Regions from separate parts of the Streptosporangium sp. G11 genome, predicted to be linked through region 1. Evidence: riboswitches for the same ligand, from Rfam matches in the RefSeq annotation. Region 1 holds a riboswitch; each other region holds the start of a gene.

What was found. Region 1 has a riboswitch for S-adenosylmethionine ahead of ACSDR0_RS13455 (aminotransferase class V-fold PLP-dependent enzyme). Riboswitches for the same ligand answer to the same signal wherever they lie in the genome.
Region 2: another riboswitch for S-adenosylmethionine. It lies ahead of ACSDR0_RS32015 (glutathione S-transferase C-terminal domain-containing protein); the one in region 1 lies ahead of ACSDR0_RS13455 (aminotransferase class V-fold PLP-dependent enzyme).
Region 3: another riboswitch for S-adenosylmethionine. It lies ahead of thrC (threonine synthase); the one in region 1 lies ahead of ACSDR0_RS13455 (aminotransferase class V-fold PLP-dependent enzyme).

What each region holds. Positions count from the first base shown of each region.
Region 1 covers NZ_JBPJUQ010000010.1:155,447-159,979, reverse strand. Annotated here, with positions in the region: gene ACSDR0_RS13460 (NADH-quinone oxidoreductase subunit D) at 1-885, opposite strand, end outside; gene ACSDR0_RS13455 (aminotransferase class V-fold PLP-dependent enzyme) at 903-2,270, opposite strand; SAM riboswitch class IV at 2,323-2,438, opposite strand; gene ACSDR0_RS13450 (TerC family protein) at 2,671-3,534, shown strand; gene ACSDR0_RS13445 (cytochrome P450) at 3,555-4,533, shown strand, end outside.
Region 2 covers NZ_JBPJUQ010000044.1:51,507-56,039, forward strand. Annotated here, with positions in the region: gene ACSDR0_RS32010 (FAD/NAD(P)-binding protein) at 1-1,294, opposite strand, end outside; gene ACSDR0_RS32015 (glutathione S-transferase C-terminal domain-containing protein) at 1,291-2,226, opposite strand; SAM riboswitch class IV at 2,266-2,378, opposite strand; gene ACSDR0_RS32020 (DUF402 domain-containing protein) at 2,431-2,952, shown strand; gene ACSDR0_RS32025 (ABC transporter permease) at 3,145-3,897, opposite strand; gene ACSDR0_RS32030 (ATP-binding cassette domain-containing protein) at 3,890-4,533, opposite strand, start outside.
Region 3 covers NZ_JBPJUQ010000014.1:148,739-153,271, forward strand. Annotated here, with positions in the region: gene ACSDR0_RS16780 (cold-shock protein) at 1-114, opposite strand, end outside; gene ACSDR0_RS16785 (MoaD/ThiS family protein) at 462-737, opposite strand; gene thrC (threonine synthase) at 760-2,055, opposite strand; SAM riboswitch class I at 2,070-2,212, opposite strand; gene ACSDR0_RS16795 (RNA polymerase sigma factor) at 2,368-2,925, opposite strand; gene ACSDR0_RS16800 (alpha,alpha-trehalose-phosphate synthase (UDP-forming)) at 3,166-4,533, shown strand, end outside.

The sequences.
Region 1 (4,533 bases):
GTCGAGGGAGACCTTCACCTGTTCCAGCAGCACCTCGAACCGGGCGTGGCAGTCTCCCGCCGAGCGGGTGACGACCTTCACCGGCAGCTCGCCGTAGGCGAGGTACGGCTCGTCCCTGCGCAGGTCGACGTCGACGCCGGAGGCGCGGGCGATCGGGCCGCTCACGCCGTACTGCATGATCGTCTCGCGGTCGAGCACGCCCACGCCGCGCGTGCGGGCGAGGAAGATCTCGTTCCCGGCGATCAGGTTCTCGATGTCGGGCAGCCGTCGCCGCACGTCGGCCACGGCCTGGGAGACCCGGCCCGCCCAGCCCTCGGGGATCTCCTCCTTGAGGCCGCCGACCCGGTTGAACATGTAGTGCATGCGCCCGCCGGAGATCTCCTCCATCACGGCCTGGAGGGTCTCGCGCTCCCGGAACGCGTAGAAGACCGGGGTGATCGCGCCGAGCTCCAGCGGGTAGGACCCCAGGAACATCAGGTGGCTGAGCACCCGGTTGAGCTCGGCCATCAGCGTGCGCGTCCAGACCGCCCTGACCGGCACCTCCATGCCGAGCATCCGCTCCACCGCGAGGACGACGCCGAGCTCGTTGGCGAACGCCGACAGCCAGTCGTGCCGGTTGGCCAGCACGATGATCTGCCGGTAGTCGCGCACCTCGAAGAGCTTCTCGGCGCCCCGGTGCATGTAGCCCACGATCGGCTCGGCCGAGCCGATCCGTTCGCCGTCCAGCGTGAGCCGTAGCCGCAGCACACCGTGCGTGGACGGGTGCTGCGGCCCGATGTTGAGGATCATGTCCTCGGTCGCGAGCTCCTTGCCGTGCGCCCCCCGCACGGCTTCGGCTCCGGCCCCCAGCCCCACGCTCAGCTCACGGGGTGCGCCTTCAGTCATAGGGCCATGCTGTCACGTCAGCCGCGCGAGGCAAGATCTCGCAGGGCGCCGATCAGCCGGTCGACGTGCTCGGAGGTGGTACCGATGCCGATGGAGGCGCGGACGGCGGAGGCGGTGACGTCGTCGCAGCCGCCGTCCTTGGCGCCCAGCAGGTGCCGTACGAAGGGGTGGGCGCAGAACTTGCCGTCGCGGACGCCGATGCCGTAGTCGCCGGACAGGGCCTCGGCGACCTCGCGGGCGGTGAAGCCGTCCACCACGAAGGAGACGATGCCGACGCGCGGGTGGTCCGGGCCCCACAGGGACAGCTCGTGGACGCCGGGGACGGAGGCGAGGCCCGCGCGCAGGCGCCCGAGGAGGCGCTCCTCCTCGCGGACCAGCGGGGTCCAGCCGGTGGCGGTCAGGGCGTCGCAGGCCGCGGCGAGCGCGACGGCGCCCAGCACGTTCGGGGTTCCGGCCTCGTGCCGGGCCTCGGGGTCGTCGTACCACTCGGCGCCGTCGTCGTTCACGGCCTTCACCGCGCCGCCGCCCCGCAGGTACGGCTCGGCGTCGGTCAGCCAGTCGGAACGGCCGATCAGCGCGCCGGTGCCGAACGGCGCGTAGAGCTTGTGGCCGGAGAAGGCCACGTAGTCCAGGTCGAGCGCCGTCAGGTTGAGGCGGCGGTGCGGGACGAGCTGCGCGGCGTCGACGAGGACGCGGGCACCGTGGCGGTGGGCGATGTGGGCCAGCGCGGCGATCGGCCAGAGCTCCCCGGTGACGTTGGAGGCGGCGGTCACGACCAGCAGCTTGGGGCCGTCGATCGAGGCCAGGGCCTCGTCGGCGGCGCGGACGGCCTCGCCGGGGAAGGCGGGGGCCGCCAGCCGGACGACCCGCTCCCAGGGCAGCAGCGAGGCGTGGTGCTCGGTGTCGAAGACCACGGCGGTGGTGCCCTCGGGCAGGCTGCGGGCCAGCAGGTTGGTCGCGTCCGTGGTGTTGCGGGTGAAGATCACCGAGTCGTCGGGACGGGCGCCGACGAAGGCGCGCACCGTGTGCCTGGCCTGCTCGTAGCGGGCCGTGGTCAGCTGGGACGCGTACCCGGCGCCACGGTGGACGCTGGAGTATGCCGGGAGCGCGGCGGCGACGGCGGCGCTCACCGGCTCCAGACAGGGGGCGCTCGCGGCGTAGTCGAGGTTGGCGTAGCGGACGAGCCTGCCGCCCCTGACCGGGACCTCCAGGTCCGAGCCGAGCACGGCCGGGATCGGCCGGTCGTCGGACGCGCGGGTCTCGGGGACGGTCACCGGGACGGCGGGGAGGACGGCGGGGGCGGCGGTGGACACGGTGGACACGGTGGACGTGGTGTTCGCCGGGTTCGCGGTGTTCGCGGGGGTGAAGATCGTCAGGGTGGACACGCCATGGCTCCTTCGAGGTCATCGGACCCCAACCCATGGCATAGGTGCCTGGAGCCCGCGCTTGCCCGGCACACCTCGTGCCGGACCAGGTCCTCACCCGGGGCACCCCGCCGCGGACGCGAGGGTTGCCGGCCAGCGAGCCGGGGCTTGTCACTGGCACTCATGACCTACGGGGGAACTATAACCGACTCCCCGCGGTGCCCCGCAAGTCCGAAACGTGATCAACCCGATATCGCCTCCGGAGAGGCGCTCCGGGGAGCGCCCGGTGAATTTGCCAGCGAAGCGTGATGAGAGGGAAGGAACTCAGGGCCTTCCCCGGTCGTCCTGGCAGTCAGCCGAAGAAGCATTCAGCCAGCTGGACGACGGTGCGTTCGAGCACCGGACGACGAAGGAGAAAGCAATGGACTGGGTGACCAACCCGGAGATATGGATAGGGTTCTTCACCCTTGTCGCCCTGGAGATCGTCCTGGGAATCGACAACATCATCTTCATCTCGATCCTGGTGAGCAAGCTCCCGCCCGCTCAGCGCGACAGGGCGCGCAAGCTCGGCCTCCTCGTCGCCCTGCTCAGCCGCCTCCTGCTGCTGCTGGCGCTGTCGTGGGTGGTGAGGCTCACAGAGCCGATGTTCGAGGTTTTCGGGCAGGGCATATCGGGGCGCGATCTGATCCTGATACTCGGCGGCCTGTTCCTGCTGGGCAAGAGCGTCCACGAGATGCACGGCAGCCTGGAGGGCGAGTCCGACCACTCCGAGGGCAGGGTGGCCTCGTCCTTCACCTCGGTGATCATCCAGATCATGATCCTCGACGTCGTCTTCTCGCTCGACTCGGTGATCACCGCGGTCGGCATGGTCGACGAGCTGGGCGTCATGATCGCGGCCGTCATCGTCTCGGTCATCGTGATGCTGGTCGCCTCCGGGCCGATCAGCCGCTTCGTGGAGCGGCACCCGAGCATCAAGATGCTCGCGCTGTCCTTCCTGGTGCTGATCGGCGTCGTGCTCATCGCCGAGGGGTTCGAGCAGCACATCTCCAAGGGCTACATCTACTTCGCGATGGCGTTCTCGCTGCTGGTGGAGCTGCTGAACATCCGGATGCGCGGCAAGGCGAGGCGGAAGCCGGTCGAGCTGCGCGCCCGCTACGAGGCGGATGAGCAGGCTGGTTCTGAAACCCAGGAGACCCTGGAGACCCCGGTGGGCCGGAAGGCTCCGGCGGGCCGGGCGGACGAGCAGGTCGAGGGGGGAAGGCCGGACGGACGGGCAGGCTCCTAGCGCGGGATTACGATGCTTACGTGCGCTTTGATCCTTGGAATCCGGAATTCGTCGCCCACCCCTATGACGTCTACGACGAGCTGAGGCGGGAGCGGCCGGTCAGCTTCTTCGAGCCGACCGGCCAGTGGCTGGTGGCCAGGCACGCCGACGTCAACGCGCTGCTGCGAGATCGCAGGCTCGGCCGCTCCTACCTGCACGTGGCCTCGCACCAGGAGTTCGGCAGGCCGGACGACCCCGAGTTCCAGGACCCGTTCTGGCGGGTGATCAGGGCGGGGATGCTCGACGTCGAGCCGCCGGTGCACACCAGGCTCCGGCGGCTGGTGTCGAAGGCGTTCACCCCCCGCATGGTCCAGGCGCTCCGCCCCAAGGTCGCCCGCATGGCCGGGGAGCTGGTGGACGTCTTCGTCGAGCGCGGCGGCGGAGACCTGATCGCCGAGGTCGCCGAGCCGCTGCCGGTCACCGTGATCGCCGAGATGCTCGGCGTGCCCGAGGCCGACCGGCACCTGCTGCGGCCCTGGTCGGCCGACATCTGCGGCATGTACGAGCTCCAGCCGTCGGTCGAGGCCCAGCGCACGGCCGTACGGGCGGCCGAGGAGTTCTCCGCCTATCTCGTCGAGCTGGCCCGCGCCCGCAGGGCCGATCCCGGTGACGACCTGATCAGCGCGCTCGCCCTGGTGGCCGACGAGGGCGACAGCCTCACCGAGGAGGAGCTGGTCGGCACCTGCGTGCTGCTGCTCAACGCCGGGCACGAGGCCACCGTCAACGTCACCGGCAACGGCTGGTGGTCGCTGTTCCGCAACCCGGCCGAACTGGAGCGGCTCCGCGCCGACCACGCCCTGCTGCCCACGGCGGTCGAGGAGCTGATGCGCTGGGACACCCCACTGCAGATGTTCGAGCGCTGGGTGCTGGAGGACGTCTCGGTGGGCGGGATCGACATCCCGCGCGGCACCGAGGTGGCGCTGCTGTTCGGCTCGGCCAACCGCGACCCCGAGGTCTTCG
Region 2 (4,533 bases), on a different contig from region 1:
GGCCGCTGGCGACGTAGCTGAAGAACCCGCCGAACCACGGGTCGGAGATGCCCAGCTCGGCGAGGACCCCGTAGACGGAGAGCAGGCCGAGGATCATGGCGTGGTCGGCGCTGTGCGACGGGTCGGAGCGTCGCTCCAGGTCGACGGAGAGATAGCCGCGCATCCACTTCTGCAGACCGGCCTGGTCGCCGAACCGGATGCCGCTCAGCGGCCGGTCGAGCCGGTCGAAGTCGAGCCGGTCGAAGTGCCGGGGCACGGCCGAGCGGATCAGCCTGCGCATCCCGGCGCTGCGCCACTCCTCGGCGGCGAAGCCCTCCTCGAACTCCTCCCAGCCCAGCTTGGCGCGCTTGGGGTGGGCGGTGATGAGCTCGTGGTAGTACGCGAAGGCCAGCTCCTTGGCGACGAGCGGCCACACGTCCCGGCGGAAGTTCCACGGCCCCTCGCCCAGCGCCTCGCGGGTGAGGAAGCGCGGCACCGGCGGTCGGACGCCCGTGAAGGGGTAACCGGTCTTGGAGTGGTACGGCACGCCGCGCCGCGACCCCACGTACAGGAGAGGCTCGCGCCCGTTGGGCAGGTAGACCAGCTCCCCGTCGTACTCGCGGACGAACCGGCCGCCCCTTCCCGAGGTGAGCAGCACCATCAGGTCGACGAAGGCCAGCCCCATCCCCCGCATGATCACCGGTTCCCCCGCGGGGATGCCGTCCAGGTCGAGGTCCGCCGCGTAGCCGGTGGGCAGGTACCGCAGTCCCCCGCGCGCGGCCAGATCGGCCAGCGCCCTCTCCTCCCGCGTCGGGGTCACGTCGCCGTGCCCCTGGGCCAGGATCACCGCGTCGGCCTCGATCGTCTGACCGTCCTCCAGTTTCACGGCCTGGCCGCCGGAGACATTGGCGAGGTCGACGGCACGGGCGGCGTGCACGTGCACCCGGACGCCGCGCGGGGCGTTCGCCACCGCGTTCCGGAAGACGTGGGAGAGGTAGCCGTTCTGCGCCGGGCGGGAGGCGAACCTGCCGGGGTCGCCGCCGAGCCACTCGGCCAGCGTGGGTCCGGGGCGGATCGGCCCCTCGCAGCGCACCGACTCGTCGGTGAAGAGCGTCACGTCGGCGGCGGCGGAGTTCATCCAGAGCAGGTCCGGCTGGTCGCGGCGCCAGACGCGCCCGCCACCCGGTGGGTGGGGATCGATCACGTGGACGTCCAGCGACGGCCAGCCGAGCAGGTCGGCGGCGTTGGCGCAGATGCGCTCCACCAGGCAGGTGCCCGTCGGCCCCGCGCCGACGACGGCGATCGAGGCGCTCATACGGCGGCTCTGCGGTGCGGCTGGTCCCAGTCGGCATGCAGCGGCTCGACCGGGACGCGCCAGACGTCGGTCTCGCTCTCCCGGTGGGAGATGACGGTGAAGTCGGTGTTCTCGCGGAAGGCGGGGTGGGCGTACAGGTCCCTGGCGTAGGCCCACAGGTTGGGGAAGGCGGTCAGCGGGCGCTCGCTGATCCTGGCCGCCGGGTTGTCGCTCAGGTCGAAGCGGAGCAGGGTCGGCCAGAGCCGCACGTCCGCCTCGGTGATCCCCGAGCCGAACAGGAACCTGCGGTCGGCCAGGCGGGCGTCCAGCTCGTCCAGGAAGGCGACCACGGCCCCGCGCGCCTCGGTGTACGCGGCCTCGGTGGTGGCCGACGCCACGCGGCCCGCCGCCGTGTTGACGAACTCGTAGATCCTCGTGTTGAGCTCGTCGATCTCGGGCCGGAGCTCCTCGGGGTAGAGGTCGGCCTCCGGGTCGCCGCCGAACCGGGTGGCCAGGTCGATCGTGATGTCGGGGAAGTTGTTGCTGACGATGCGGCCGGACGTCCTGTCCCACAGGACCGGCACCGAGACGTGCCCGTCGAAGCCGGGCTCGGTCGCCTCGTACGCCTGCCGCAGGATGGTGAACCCGTTGACCGGGTCGGCCCCGCGCCGCTCGCGGAACGCCCACCCGCGCCCGTCGCGCTCGTCGTCGACGTAGGAGAGCGAGACCACGTCCTGGAGTCCCTTGAGGGAGCGCACGATGGCCGCGCGCTGCGCGTACGGACAGACGGCCGCGACGTAAAGGTGGTAGCGCCCCGGCTCGGCGGGGAAGGCGGGTGTGCCGATCCGCCCCTGGAAGGGGTAGCGCGGGCCGGGCCTGCCACCGGGCCGGTAGTGGCCGTGGGTGTCGAGGTCGACGGGGCTCGCGTGGTTCAGTGTGCTGGTCTTCGACATGTGGCACTCCCGGGCATGTCTCGGTGACCCCGGTGAAGGGGTCCGCGCTTGCGGCACGCCCACCGTGCCGCCAGGTCTCCCCCGGGGGCACCCCGCCGCGGTGCGAGGGTTGCCGGTCAGCCAGCCGGGGCTTCTCACTGACACTCTTAACCTATTTAGAAGGTAGGAAATACATAGATCTCTGTCAAGCCTTAGTGTCGGGGAATGTCCTACGAGAGTGTGAATGTGGTCTACCGCAAGTACGACGGGTCACTGCACTGGCACCATCGCGGCCTGTTGCTCGGCGAGGACGAGCACGGGGTGTGGACGGGATGCCTCGCCGACTCCATCGGCCGCAAGGGTGACGGCCCCGCGATCCCCAGTCCGCACCCGTTCGTGATGCTCTTCCCCCGCGACGCCTGGTGGACGGCCGCCTTCAACGCCGCCCCGCACAAGCACGAGATCTACTGCGACATCTCCACGGTGCCGGAGTGGAGCGACGGCCAGGTCACCATGGTCGACCTGGACCTCGACGTGATCCGGAGCCGCCGGAACCTGCTGAAGGGCCGCCAGAACCGGGTCTTCCTGGACGACGAGGACGAGTTCGAGGAGCACCGGGTCAAGTACGCCTACCCGCCCGACGTGGTCGAGAGCGCCCGCGCCTCGGCCGCCTGGCTGATGGAGGCCGTCACCACCCGCACCGCCCCCTTCGGGGACGCGCCGCACTGGCTCACCCTGGTCACCTGAACGCCGGTCGCCCAAGTCCGGCCACCCGGGCTCCGGCCCCCGAAACCCGGACCGCCGGGCCCGCTCACCCGGGGCCCGGCGGTCTCCGGCGCGACGCGTCCCGTACGGGCCGGCCGTGGCGAGGGCGCCCCCTCGGTGCCCCCGCCACGGCCACTCTCGGCGCCCCCCGCGCTCTCGGCGCCCCCCGTGCTCTCAGCGGGCGCGGCGGCGGAACAGCCTGCCGGAGAGGAGCCCCGAGACCAGCAGGAAACCGCCGCACCAGGCCAGGGCCTTCCATGGGTCGTTCCCCACGGGCTGGCCGAGCAGCAGGCCGCGCACGGACTCGATGATCGGCGTGGCCGGCTGGTTCTCCGCGAATCCGTGCAGCCACTCGGGCATGGTGCGCACCGGGACGAAGGCGCTGCTCGGGTAGGGCAGGAACATCACGAGGAAGGTGAAACCGCCCGCCGCCTCCGGCGTCCTGGACAGCAGGCCGACCACGGCCGAGACCGCGGAGATGGCCAGGACGAACACCACCAGGATGCCCACCGCCGCGGCCCAGCCGGCCAGGTCCGCCTCCGTCCGGAAGCCGAGCAGGAACGCGACGGCGAACACGATGACGAGCGAGGTGAGGTTGCGCACGGTGCTGGCGGCCACGTGCCCGCCCAGGAACGCCCCGCCGCCGACGTCCATCGCCCTGAACCTGTCGACGATCCCCCGGCTCATGTCCTGGCTGACGGCGACCGCGGTCAAGGAGGCGCCGTAGGAGGCGCACATGACGAGGATGCCGGGGACGGCGTAGGTGACGTAGTCGACGCCGGTCTGGATCGCGCCGCCGAACAGGTAGACGAACAGCAGCATGACCAGGACGGGCATCAGGAACGAGGTGAACAGCGCGTCGAGGTTGCGCAGCGACAGGCGGACGGCGCGACCGGTCATCACCGGCCAGGCGACGAGGTCAGACACCGGCCCGCTCCCTGTTCGTCAGCGCGAGGAACGCGTCGTCGAGCGTGGCACCGCGCACAGTGAACCTCTCGACCGCCGAACGCCCCGGGTCCACCTCGTCCAGTAGGGCGCGGATGCTCGCGGCGCTCCCGTCGGTGGCCGCCTCCACGGTCAGCCTGAGGAGATCGGTGTGGACGGCACGCGCCCCGAGGAGGCGCGTCACCTCGGCGAACGACCGGGCGTCCGACAGGACGAGGTCCAGCCTCCAGGTGGCGACCCTCGCCTTGAGCTCGTCGGCGGTGCCCTCCGCCACCACCCGCCCGCCGTCGAGCAGCGCGATCCTGTCGGCCAGGCTGTCGGCCTCCTCCAGGTACTGGGTGGTCAGAAAGACCGTGGTGCCCGAGCCGGCGAGGCGGGTGATCACCTCCCACATCGCCTGCCTGCTCCGTACGTCGAGTCCCGTGGTCGGCTCGTCGAGAAAGATCACCGACGGCGCGCCGACCAGTCCCGCGGCCAGGTCCAGGCGTCGCCACATGCCGCCCGAGTACGTGCCGACCCGCCGCTTCCCCGCCTCGACCAGGTCGAACCGCTCCAGCAGCTCGGCCGCCCTGCGGCGGGCCCCGCCGCGTGACAGGCCGGACAGGCGGCCCATCATCC
Region 3 (4,533 bases), on a different contig from region 1:
GTAGCCATCCATCATGATCGCGGAGTAATGGACGAACACATCCTTACCACCGTCTACCGCGATGAAGCCGTAGCCCTTGTCCGCGTTGAACCATTTGACGGTGCCCTGCGCCACTTGCGACTCCTCTTACTGGTCTTAAGGACGACGCCCATTCCTCTCGCGAAGTCCTCAATCTCCGGGACGGACTTCGCCCCGTCGATCGTTCCGACCATACCTGTGGGAAGCGGTAGGGCAACAGAGTCAAGCACCAAACTACCTCTTTACAAGAGCTTTTAGTACGAGAGCAAAGTTTCGCCATCACTATTAGTTAGACAAGGGTTACATTATCCATCCTCGCCTCAAATGTGAGGTTGCGTCATAAAAGACGGCACCCGCCCGGCCGGAGCCGGGCGGGTGCCGTGGGGTGACGGGCGCCCCTGAGGCGCTGCGGATGCGGTCAGGGCCGCGCAGGGGCGGGAGAATCAGCCTCCGGCCACCGCCGGGATGATGGAGACCTGAACACCGGAGGGCGTGGCCGTGTCGAGGTTGTCGACAAAACGGACGTCCTCATCCCCCACATAGACGTTGACAAAACGTCGGATCTTTCCCGCCTCGTCAAGAATCCGGGCGCCGATCCCCGGGAAGTCCGCGTCGAGCTTCTGAAGAACATCGCGCAGGGTCTCCCCCTCTCCGTTCACCTCGGCGGCACCACCGGTGTAAGTCCGGAGAATCGTCGGAATCCGCACAGAAACGCTCATAATTCAGTACCTTTCACGATTTCTAGGCGATAGCCGCACGGAATGCGTCAAGAGAAGGCCGAATCACCGCGGTCGGTCGCGCCTCCGCGGCCACCGCGTCGAGGGTCTTGAGACCGTCGCCGGTGTTGAGGACCACGGTCTCGGCGTCGGGGTCGAGCCTGCCCGAGGCGACCAGCTTGCGCAGCACCCCGACGACGACGCCTCCGGCGGTCTCGGCGAAGATGCCCTCGGTCCTGGCCAGCAGCCGGATCGCGTCGACGATCTCGGCGTCGGTGACGTCCTCGACCGCGCCGCCGGTGCGGCGGGCGATGTCCAGGACGTACGGGCCGTCGGCCGGGTTGCCGATCGCCAGCGACTTGGCGATCGTGTTCGGCTTGACCGGGCGGATCACGTCGTGGCCCGCCTTGTAGGCGGCGGAGACCGGGGAGCATCCCTCAGCCTGGGCCGCGAAGATCTTGTAGGGCCTGTCCTCGACCAGACCGAGCGCGATCAGCTCCTTGAAGCCCTTGTCGATCTTCGTGAGCTGCGAGCCCGACGCGACCGGGATGACGATCTGGTCGGGGATGCGCCAGCCGAGCTGCTCGGCGATCTCGTAGGCCAGCGTCTTGGAGCCCTCCGCGTAGTACGGCCGGAGGTTGACGTTGACGAAGCCCCACTGGTCGCCCATCTCGTCACCGATGAGCTCGGAGCAGAAACGGTTCACGTCGTCGTACGTGCCCTCGATGCCGATGAGCCTGCCGCCGTACACGGAGGCCATGACGATCTTGGCCTGCTCGAGGTCGGAGGGGATGAAGACGCAGGCGTCCAGCCCGGCCCGCGCGGCGGCGGCGGTCACGGCGCCGGCCAGGTTTCCGGTCGAGGAGCAGGAGAGGGTGTGGAACCCGAAGTTGCGGGCCGCCTCGACGGCGATGGCCACCACGCGGTCCTTGAAGGAGTGCGTGGGATTGCCGGAGTCGTCCTTCACGTGCAGGGAGCGGATGCCCAGTTCCCGGGCCAGGTTTCCGGCGTTGACGAGCTTGGTCCAGCCCGGTGCCATGTTGGGCTTGGAGGCCACGTCCGCCGGGACGGGCAGCAGCGAACGGTAGCGCCAGATGTTGGTCGGCCCCTCGGCGATCTGCTCCCGGGTCACACGCCCGAAGTCGTACGCGATCTCAAGGGGCCCGAAACACTCGGTACAGGCGAAGCTGGGACCGAGGTCGTAGCGGGCACCACATTCCCTGCAGGACAGGGCCACAGCGGGGCCGAAGCGCCGGTCGCGCGCGTCGTCGGCACGCTCGGAGGAGGTGGTAGTGGTGTTCTCAGTGGTTGCGAGCGCCATGAAGCGAGGCCTTTCCCTCATCTTCGTCTGCGGACCACCCTGGTCACAGACCGGAATTGGCACCTGTCCCGGCCGACCTCGTTCAGATCACGAGTCTTGAACCGGGATGGTTGCCGGGGCTTCGCAGGGCCGGTCCCTCCACCCCTCTGGATGAGCAAATATTCAGTTGGAAACCTGACGCGCAGGTCCTAAGCACTCTACCCCGCCACACCGCACTCCTGACCTCATGTCTCACTGAGCGAGACATGGCGTGTTATCCAGCGGACAACCGGAGCCGGGCCGCAGGCCGCGAGGCACGCGGCGGACGGCCGGTCAGAAGCCGTAGGCGTCGCCCAGGGCGCCCTGGACGTACTTGCGCGCCTGGTGGATGCGCGACTTGGCGGTGCCCAGCGGGATGCCGAGCTGCTCGGCCACCTCGTTGTAGTCGAGCTGGCAGATGTCGCGCAGCACCAGCGCCTGGGCCAGGTCCGGCTTCTCGGCCTCCAGCGCCTCCATCGCGTCGAGCAGGTCCAGCCGGGACCCGGCGATCACGCTCACCCGGGCGACGTCCGGCTTCTGCAGCGGCAGCTCGTCGGAACTCTGCTCGGCGGCGCGGCGCTTCAGCGAGCGGTAGGTGGTCCTGGCGCAGTTGGCGGTCACGATGTGCAGCCAGGTGCTGAACCGGGCACGCCCCTCGAAGCGGCCGATGTTGCGTGCCACCGCGAGCAGGGTGTCCTGGGAGGCCTCCTCGGCGTCCTGCCGGAAGGGAAGGATCCGGCCGCAGTGCCTGAGCACGGCGGGCTCGATCCGCTTCAGCAGCTCACCGAGCGCTCGGTGGTCACCCTGGGCTGCCGATCGGGCCAGGTCCTCGGTCGTCTCGTCCAGCGCCATCACGGGCCCCCATCAGCGGTCACGGTCGCTGGACATCCTACGGTCGGGGGTCGCGGATGGTGACCCTCCCTCCCCGCCACAAAAAGGCTGATACAGCGGGGCTCGTCACTTCACCTGCTGATAAGAGCTGACACAATTCGATGGACGCCATTCTTTCGTCGACCTGAAGAGCGAGGACAGCCCGGCGAAGTGCCGGTTAACCTTCAGGACAGGCGTGTCCCTAGCCAGTGAAGGGATCTCATGAGCGCGATCCTGGTGGCCTCCAACCGCGGCCCCGTCTCCTTCACCCTCTCCGAGGACGGCTCGCTCTCCATGCGCAGGGGAGGTGGCGGCCTGGTCTCCGGCCTGTCCGAGGTCGCGAAGGACCTCAACGTCCTGTGGGTCTGCGCGGCGCTGTCCGACGGCGACCGCAGCGCGGTGCGGCTGGCGCCCGGCGGCCGGCTCGACCAGGCGGGTTACGACACCGGGGCGCTGCGGATGCTCGACATCCCCCCGGCGACCTTCCACCGCGCGTACAACGCGGTCGCCAACTCCACCCTCTGGTTCGTCCACCACCTCCTCTACGACACCCCCAACAGGCCGTACTTCGACGCCAGGTTCCGCCGGGAGTGGGAGTCGTACCAGGCCTACAACGAGGCGTTCGCGATGGCGCTGGCCGAGGAGGGCTCGCACGGGGCGCGGGTGATGGTGCAGGACTACCACCTGAGCCTGGTCCCGGCCATGCTCAGGGGAGAGCGCCCCGACCTGCGGGTGGCGCACTTCTCGCACACGCCGTGGGCCCCGCCCGAATACTTCAGCCTGCTCCCCGACGACGTCGCGACCGAGCTCCTCGAAGGCATCCTGGGCGCCGACCACGCGGGCTTCCTGACCGACCGCTGGGGCGGGGCGTTCATGGACTGCTGCGAGACGGTGCTCGGCGCACGGGTCGACCGCGGAGAGCGTACGGTCACGCACGCGGGCAGGACCACCCGGATCGGCACCCACAGCCTCGGGGTGGACGGCAAGGCGCTCTGGACCAGGGCGTCCGAGCCCGACGTGGAGTCGCACATGGCCGCGCTCCGCGCCCAGGTGGGCGACCGCAGGCTGATCGTGCGGATCGACAGGACGGAGCTGTCGAAGAACATCGTGCGTGGCCTGGTCGCCTACAAGCAGTTCCTCTCGGCCCACCCGGAGTGGCACGGCCGGGTCACGCACCTCGCCTTCGCCTACCCGTCCCGGCACGACCTGCCCGAGTACCGCGAGTACACCGCGGCGGTGCAGCGCTGCGCCGAGGAGATCGAGGACGAGTACGCCACCGAGGACTGGGACCCGCTGATCCTCAACGTCGACGACGACTACCCGCGCTCGCTGGCCGCCTACCGGCTGGCCGACGTGCTGCTGGTCAACCCGATCCGCGACGGCATGAACCTGGTGGCCAAGGAGGGCCCGATCCTGTCGCCGCACAGCGCGCTGGTGCTGTCACGGGAGGCGGGTGCCGCCGCCGAGCTGGGCGAGCACGCGCTGACGGTCAACCCCTACGACGTCTCGGCCACGGCCGCCGCGCTGTACGAGGGCCTGGCGATGCCCTCGGACGAGCGCGCCAGGAGGGGCGTCCTGCTGGCCGCGGCG